Regions from separate parts of the Actinokineospora lacus genome, predicted to be linked through region 2. Evidence: riboswitches for the same ligand, from Rfam matches in the RefSeq annotation. Region 2 holds a riboswitch; the other holds the start of a gene.
The links. A riboswitch is a leader RNA that binds a small molecule or an ion and turns the genes downstream of it on or off. The one in region 2 is predicted to bind glycine.
Positions count from the first base shown of each region.

Region 1: linked by a shared signal. The riboswitch ahead of gcvP (aminomethyl-transferring glycine dehydrogenase) and the one ahead of gcvT (glycine cleavage system aminomethyltransferase GcvT) in region 2 are both predicted to bind glycine.

Region 1 covers NZ_JBQERA010000009.1:17,710-20,909, forward strand. Annotated here, with positions in the region: gene gcvP (aminomethyl-transferring glycine dehydrogenase) at 1-1,471, opposite strand, end outside; glycine riboswitch at 1,542-1,661, opposite strand; glycine riboswitch at 1,662-1,765, opposite strand; gene ACTG9Q_RS22240 (MerR family transcriptional regulator) at 1,837-2,403, opposite strand; gene ACTG9Q_RS22245 (bifunctional nuclease family protein) at 2,706-3,182, opposite strand.
Region 2 covers NZ_JBQERA010000016.1:8,217-11,416, reverse strand. Annotated here, with positions in the region: gene cbiQ (cobalt ECF transporter T component CbiQ) at 1-50, shown strand, start outside; gene ACTG9Q_RS29845 (energy-coupling factor ABC transporter ATP-binding protein) at 47-772, shown strand; glycine riboswitch at 966-1,056, shown strand; gene gcvT (glycine cleavage system aminomethyltransferase GcvT) at 1,317-2,405, shown strand; gene gcvH (glycine cleavage system protein GcvH) at 2,425-2,805, shown strand; gene ACTG9Q_RS29830 (serine hydroxymethyltransferase) at 2,807-3,200, shown strand, end outside.

The DNA of each region.
Region 1 (3,200 bases), on a different contig from region 2:
GCAGGTACCGCAGCAGCGCGGTCTCGGAGTGGTGGGTGGAGAACACCGGGTGGGTCAGGTAGTCGCTGGTCCGCAGCAGGGCGCCGGGCAGCGCGTCGGCCACCGTCTCGTCGAGGGCGTCGGGGTCGCCGGAGACCCCGAAGGCCGCCCACACCGCGCGCAGGTGGGCGCGGGTGGTGGTCTCGCCGGTGGCGATGCCGACGTGGTCGGCGTCGACCAGGCGCAGGTTGACCTCCCGCTCCCGGGCCGCGGCGACGATGTCGGCGGCGCGGCCGGGGACGCGGGCCAGCACGGTGTCGAAGAAGCCGTCGTGGACGACCTCGACGCCACCGGCGCGCAGCCCGCCCGCCAGGACGGCGGCCATGCGGTGCACCCGGGTCGCGATGCCGCGCAGGCCCAGGGGGCCGTGGTAGACGGCGTACATCGAGGCGACCACGGCCAGCAGGACCTGCGCGGTGCAGATGTTGGAGGTGGCCTTCTCCCGGCGGATGTGCTGCTCACGGGTCTGCAGCGCCAGCCGGTAGGCCAGGTTGCCGTCGGCGTCGGTGCTCACGCCGACCAAGCGGCCGGGCAGCTGCCGCTCCAGCCCGGCGGCGACGGCCATGTACCCGGCGTGCGGGCCGCCGAAGCCCATCGGCACGCCGAAGCGCTGGGTGGTGCCGACGACGACGTCCGCGCCGATCTCGCCGGGCGCGCGCAGCAGCGTCAGCGCCAGCAGGTCGGCGGCCACGGCGGCCTTCGCGCCGCGCGAGTGCGCCTCGGCGATCAGCTCGGCGTGGTCGCGCACCACCCCGGAGGCCCCGGGGTAGGACAGCAGCACGCCGAAGAACTCACCGTCGGGCAGGCCGTCGGCCAGGTCGGCGACGACGACCTCGATGCCCAGCGGCTCGGCGCGGGTCCGCACGACCGCGATGGTCTGGGGGAAGGTGTCGGCGTCCACGACGAACCGGTTCGACTTGGACCGCCCGCCCCGGCGCAGCAGCGTCATCGCCTCGGCGGCGGCGGTGGACTCGTCCAGCATGGACGCGTTCGCGGTGGGCAGGCCGACCAGCTCGGCGACCATCGTCTGGAAGTTGAGCAGCGCCTCGAGCCTGCCCTGGCTGATCTCGGGCTGGTACGGGGTGTAGGCGGTGTACCAGGCCGGGCTCTCCAGCACGTTGCGGCGGATGACCGGCGGGGTGACCGTGCCGTAGTACCCCAGACCGATCATCGGCGCGAGAGTGCGGTTCGACGCGGCCAGCGCGCGCAGCTCGGCCAGCGCCTCGGCCTCGGTGGCGGGCTCGGGCAGGTCCAGCCGCAGGCCGTCCTCCCGGATGGCGGCGGGCACGGTGTGCTCGGCCAGCTCCTCCAAGGAGCCGACGCCGACGGTGTCGAGGATGCGGGCCAGCTCGGCGGGCCGCGGGCCGATGTGGCGCTCGGCGAACGGGGTGCCGTGCTCCAGCGCGGCGAGGGGGACGCGGTCGCTCGTCATCGGCAAGCTCCTCAGGCAGTCGGGGTTCGGGCAGTCGGGTTCGGGCCCACGGACGTCAGTCGCCCGGTGGCCCTCCCCCTCTGTCCGTGCCCGGTACCCGGGCGCCTGAGAGCTTCACCCGCTGCAGCGGGCTTGCACCTTCGGCGGGGCCCTGCCGGAGGTGACCGGCGGGCTCGCTTTCCAGAGGTGTCTCCCCCATGCGGTCCTGGGTGCCTGAGAGGTTCCGGGGAGGATTTGCTCCTTCGGCGCCGAACCGGCCTGGTGGGGCCGGTCGGACTCTCCCGCGCGGGATCGGCGACGTCGCTGAGTCTAGCCCCAGCCGGGTGACCTGCCCGCTCACCGGTTGCGGTGGCGGGCGTCACAGCTCATCCTGCCGTTCGGGCCTTGCGGCGCTGGGCGAGTTCGTCGTCGGAGATGACCGCGCCGTCGGCCCGCTCGGAGGGGAACTCATGAATGGTGCCGGTGATCTCCCGGATGGCGCCGCTGACCGCGATGCCGAACACGCCCTGGCCGCCGCGCAGCAGGTCGACGACCTCCTCGGGCGAGGTGCACTCGTAGACCGTGGTCCCGTCGCTGAACAGGGTGATCCTCGCCAGGTCGCGCACCCCCCTGCGGCGCAGGTGCTCCACCGCGACGCGGATGTTCTGCAGCGACACACCGGTGTCCAGCAGCCGCTTGACGACCTTGAGGACCAGCACGTCCTTGAACGAGTACAGCCGCTGCGACCCCGATCCGTGGGCGCTGCGGATGGTGGGCACCACCAGGTCGGTGCGCGCCCAGTAGTCGAGCTGGCGGTAGGTGATGCCCGCGATCTGGCAGGCCGCTGACCCGCGGTAGCCCACCAACTCGTCCGGCAGCGACGCGTCCGGGAACAACTCGCCCTGCTCGGCGCCGTCCGGCTGACCCGCCGTGGTGGACCCGTGTTCCAACACGCCTGCCTCCCCTCGACCGGTCTGGCGACCGGCGAACGAGACCGCCCGTTCCGCTGGTGGGAACGCCTCGGCCGCGCCGTTTCGCGGAGGTGGGCTCGCACGCCCGGCGCGAATCGGCTCGTCCCCGACGGTAAGACGACCCCGCCCAGGGGTCAACGCGACGCGCGGACAACCGGCGAACCGCACGGTGAGAGAAGCAGGATGCCGCATTGTGGATGGATGTGCCATCGCACCGCGACCGACGCCCCCACACCGGACCGGGCGAGGTCTCCCCCGGTCAACGCGGTGCGCGTGCAACCGGTCTAGGTGTCAGCGCCCCGGAAGTCCTCCGGGGAGATCGAGTCGAGGAACTCGCGGAACTTCTCCACCTCGTCCTCCTGCTCGTCCGGGATGACCAGGCCCGCTTCCTGCAGCACCGCGTCCTCCGCGTGGATGGGCACGCCCACCCGCAGCGCGAGCGCCACGGAGTCACTCGGCCTGGCCGAGACCCGGATGTCGCCGTCGAAGACCAGCTCGGCGTAGAAGGTGCCTTCTCGCAGGTCGGTGATCCGGACCTGCTCCAGTTCGCGGCCCAAGGCGCCGATGACGTCCTTGAGCAGGTCATGGGTCAACGGCCGGGCAGGCCGCACCCCCTGCTGCTCCAGCGCGATCGCGGTGGCCTCCACCGACCCGATCCAGATGGGCAGGTACCGATCACCGTCGGTCTCACGCAACAACAGGATCGGCTGGTTGGCGGGTAGCTCCACCCGCACGCCCACCACGCGCATCTCGCTGCTCATCGGGCTCGCCTCCCTCCG
Region 2 (3,200 bases):
GCGTGGCCCCGGCGCTGGCCTGCGCCGCGGTCCTGGCGGCCGCGCTGTGACCCCGGCCCTGCTGGTCGACGGGCTCGCCTTCGCCTACCCCGACGGCCACCAGGCCCTCTACGGCGTGGACCTGCGCGTGGAGCAGGGCGAGCGGGTCGCCCTGCTCGGGCCCAACGGCGCGGGCAAGACCACCCTCGTGCTGCACCTCAACGGCGTGCACACCGCGGGCGCGGGCCGGGTGGAGGTCGGCGGGCTGGCCGTGGTCAAGGCCAACCTCAAGGAGATCCGCCGCCGCGTCGGCATCGTCTTCCAGGACCCCGACGACCAGCTGTTCATGCCCACCGTGCGCGAGGACGTCGCCTTCGGCCCGGCCAACTTCGGCCTCCCCGACGTCGGGGCGAGGGTCGAGCGGGCGCTGGCGGCCGTCGGCATGGGCGAGCACGCCGACCGCTCCCCGGCGCACCTCTCCGGCGGCCAGCGCCGCAGGGTCGCGCTGGCCACCGTGCTGGCCTGTGACCCGGAGATCCTGGTGCTCGACGAGCCCAGCGCCAACCTGGAGCCGGTGGCCCGCCGCGAGCTGGCCGACGTGCTCATCGGCCTGGAGCGCACGCTGCTCATGGTCACCCACGACCTGCCCTACGCCCTGCAGCTGTGCCCGCGCTCCGTGCTGATCGACAACGGCGTCGTCGTCGCCGACGGCCCCACCCGGGACCTGCTCGCCGACACCGCCCTGCTGGCCGCCCACCGCCTGGAACTTCCGTTCGGGTTCCGCCTGGACTAGTGTCCCGGCCTAGAACCTTCGCCGTGTATCGGCGTGTGCACGGCGTGGCTGGCAAGGCGGCGGAACGTCCTCGTATTGGGCATACTTGGGCGTTCCGGCAACGCAGCCAGGCGCGTCGTGGGCATGTCGAGACATGGTGAAGGTTCTAGGCCGGGACACTATCGTCCGGGCCACAACCGCATAGTGGGCCGCACGAGCCAGAACGGGAGAGCCTCCGCCACGCGCGGGGCACCGAAGGAGCAAACTCCCCGGAAACTCTCAGGTAAACCTACCGTTCACCGGCCAGGCCACTCTGGAAAGCGGGCGCGACGTCAGCGCCTCACCCACGGTGCAAGCCGCCTTCTCGGCGGTGAAGCTCTCAGGTGCCATGACAGAGGGGGAGTTCCGAGACCCGCGGGTCGGCTTCCGGCCGCCCCGTCGTAGCCGTAGGAGCTCTGGTGCCCCCGTCTTGCCGTCCTTCCCCGTTCCCCTGCGGCCCGCCGCGCCCCGTGGCACGCTGCCGCCGGATCAGCCGTCCCCGCGCGCCCAAGGAGTCCGCCCACCCATGAGCAACCCGTCTCCGCTGCACGAGGTCCACCAGTCCCTCGGCGCGTCGTTCACCGACTTCGCGGGCTGGTCGATGCCGCTGCGGTACAGCAGCGAACTGGCCGAGCACAAGGCGGTGCGCACCGCGTCCGGACTGTTCGACCTGAGCCACATGGGCGAGATCGCCGTCACCGGCCCGCAGGCCGCCGACGCCCTGGACCACGCGCTCCTCGGCACGCTGTCCGCGGTCAAGCCGGGCCGCGCGCGCTACACGATGATCTGCGCCGAGGACGGTGGCGTGCTCGACGACCTGGTCGTCTACCGCCTCGACACCGAGGAGTACCTGGTCGTCGCCAACGCCTCCAACGTCGGCACGGTCCTGGCCGCGCTGACCGAGCGGGCCGCGGGGTTCGACGCGACGGTGACCGACCGCTCCACCGAGTACGCGCTGATCGCCGTGCAGGGCCCCACCTCGCCCGCGATCGTGACCGCGGTCACCGGCTCGGACCTCGACACCCTGAAGTACTACGCGGGCAGGCCCGCCACGGCCGCGGGCCACGACATCTTGCTGGCCCGCACCGGCTACACCGGCGAGGACGGCTTCGAGCTGTACTCCGCCGCCGAGCACGCCCCCGCCGTCTGGGCGGCGCTCACCGAGGCGGGCGCGGAGCACGGCCTGCTGCCCGCGGGCCTCGCCTGCCGCGACACCCTGCGCCTGGAGGCCGGGATGCCGTTGTACGGCAACGAGTTGACCGCCGAGCTGACCCCGTTCGACGCCGGGCTGGGGCGGGTCGTGAAGTTCGACAAGCCCGAGTTCGTCGGCCGGGACGCGCTCCAGCGTCGCAAGGAGACCGACCGCGCGCTCGTCGGCCTGCGCGGCGAGGGGCGCCGCGCCCCCCGACACGGGTACTCCGTGCTCGACGCCGACGGGACCCCGGTCGGTACTGTCACCAGCGGCGCGCTCTCGCCGACCCTCGGGCACCCGATCGCGATGGCCTACGTCCCCGCCGCGCTCAGCGCGCCGGGGACGGCGTTGACCGTCGACATCCGGGGCGCGAAGGCCCCCGTCGAGGTCGTGGCACTGCCCTTCTACCAGCGTCCCGCCTGACCAGGAGACCGACACCGACATGAGCACCCCCCAGCACCTGTCCTACACCGAGGACCACGAGTGGGTCGACCTGTCCGACCCGGCGGCGGCCACGGTGGGCATCACCGGGTACGCGGCCAAAGCCCTCGGCGACGTGGTCTTCGTGCAGCTGCCCGAGGTCGGGGCGAGCGTCAGCGCGGGCGACGCCTGCGGCGAGATCGAGTCCACCAAGTCGGTCAGCGAGCTGTTCGCGCCCGCCGACGGCGAGGTCGTGGAGATCAACGAGGCCGTGGTCGACACCCCCGAGCTGGTCAACACCTCCCCCTTCGGCGACGGGTGGCTCTTCCGCATCCGGGTCGACGGCGAGCCCACCCTGCTCGACGCGGCCGCCTACGCCGAGCTGACCAAGGAAGAGGAGTGAGATGACGTCCTTCTCCCAAGACCTCGCCACCGTCGACCCGGAGATCGCCGCCGCCGTCGCCGCCGAGCTGCGCCGCCAGCAGTCCACCCTGGAGATGATCGCCTCGGAGAACTTCGCCCCGCTGGGCGTGCTCGAGGCGCAGGGCTCGGTGCTGACGAACAAGTACGCCGAGGGCTACCCCGGCCGCCGCTACTACGGCGGCTGCGAGCACGTCGACGTCGTCGAGCAGCTGGCCATCGACCGGGTGAAGGCGCTCTTCGGCGCCGAGCACGCCAACGTGCAGCCGCACTCCGGGGCCCAGGCCAACGCCGCGGCCATGGTGGCCGTCATCAAGCCCGGCGACACGATCCTCGGGCTGGACCTGGCCCACGGCGGGCACCTGACGCACGGCATGA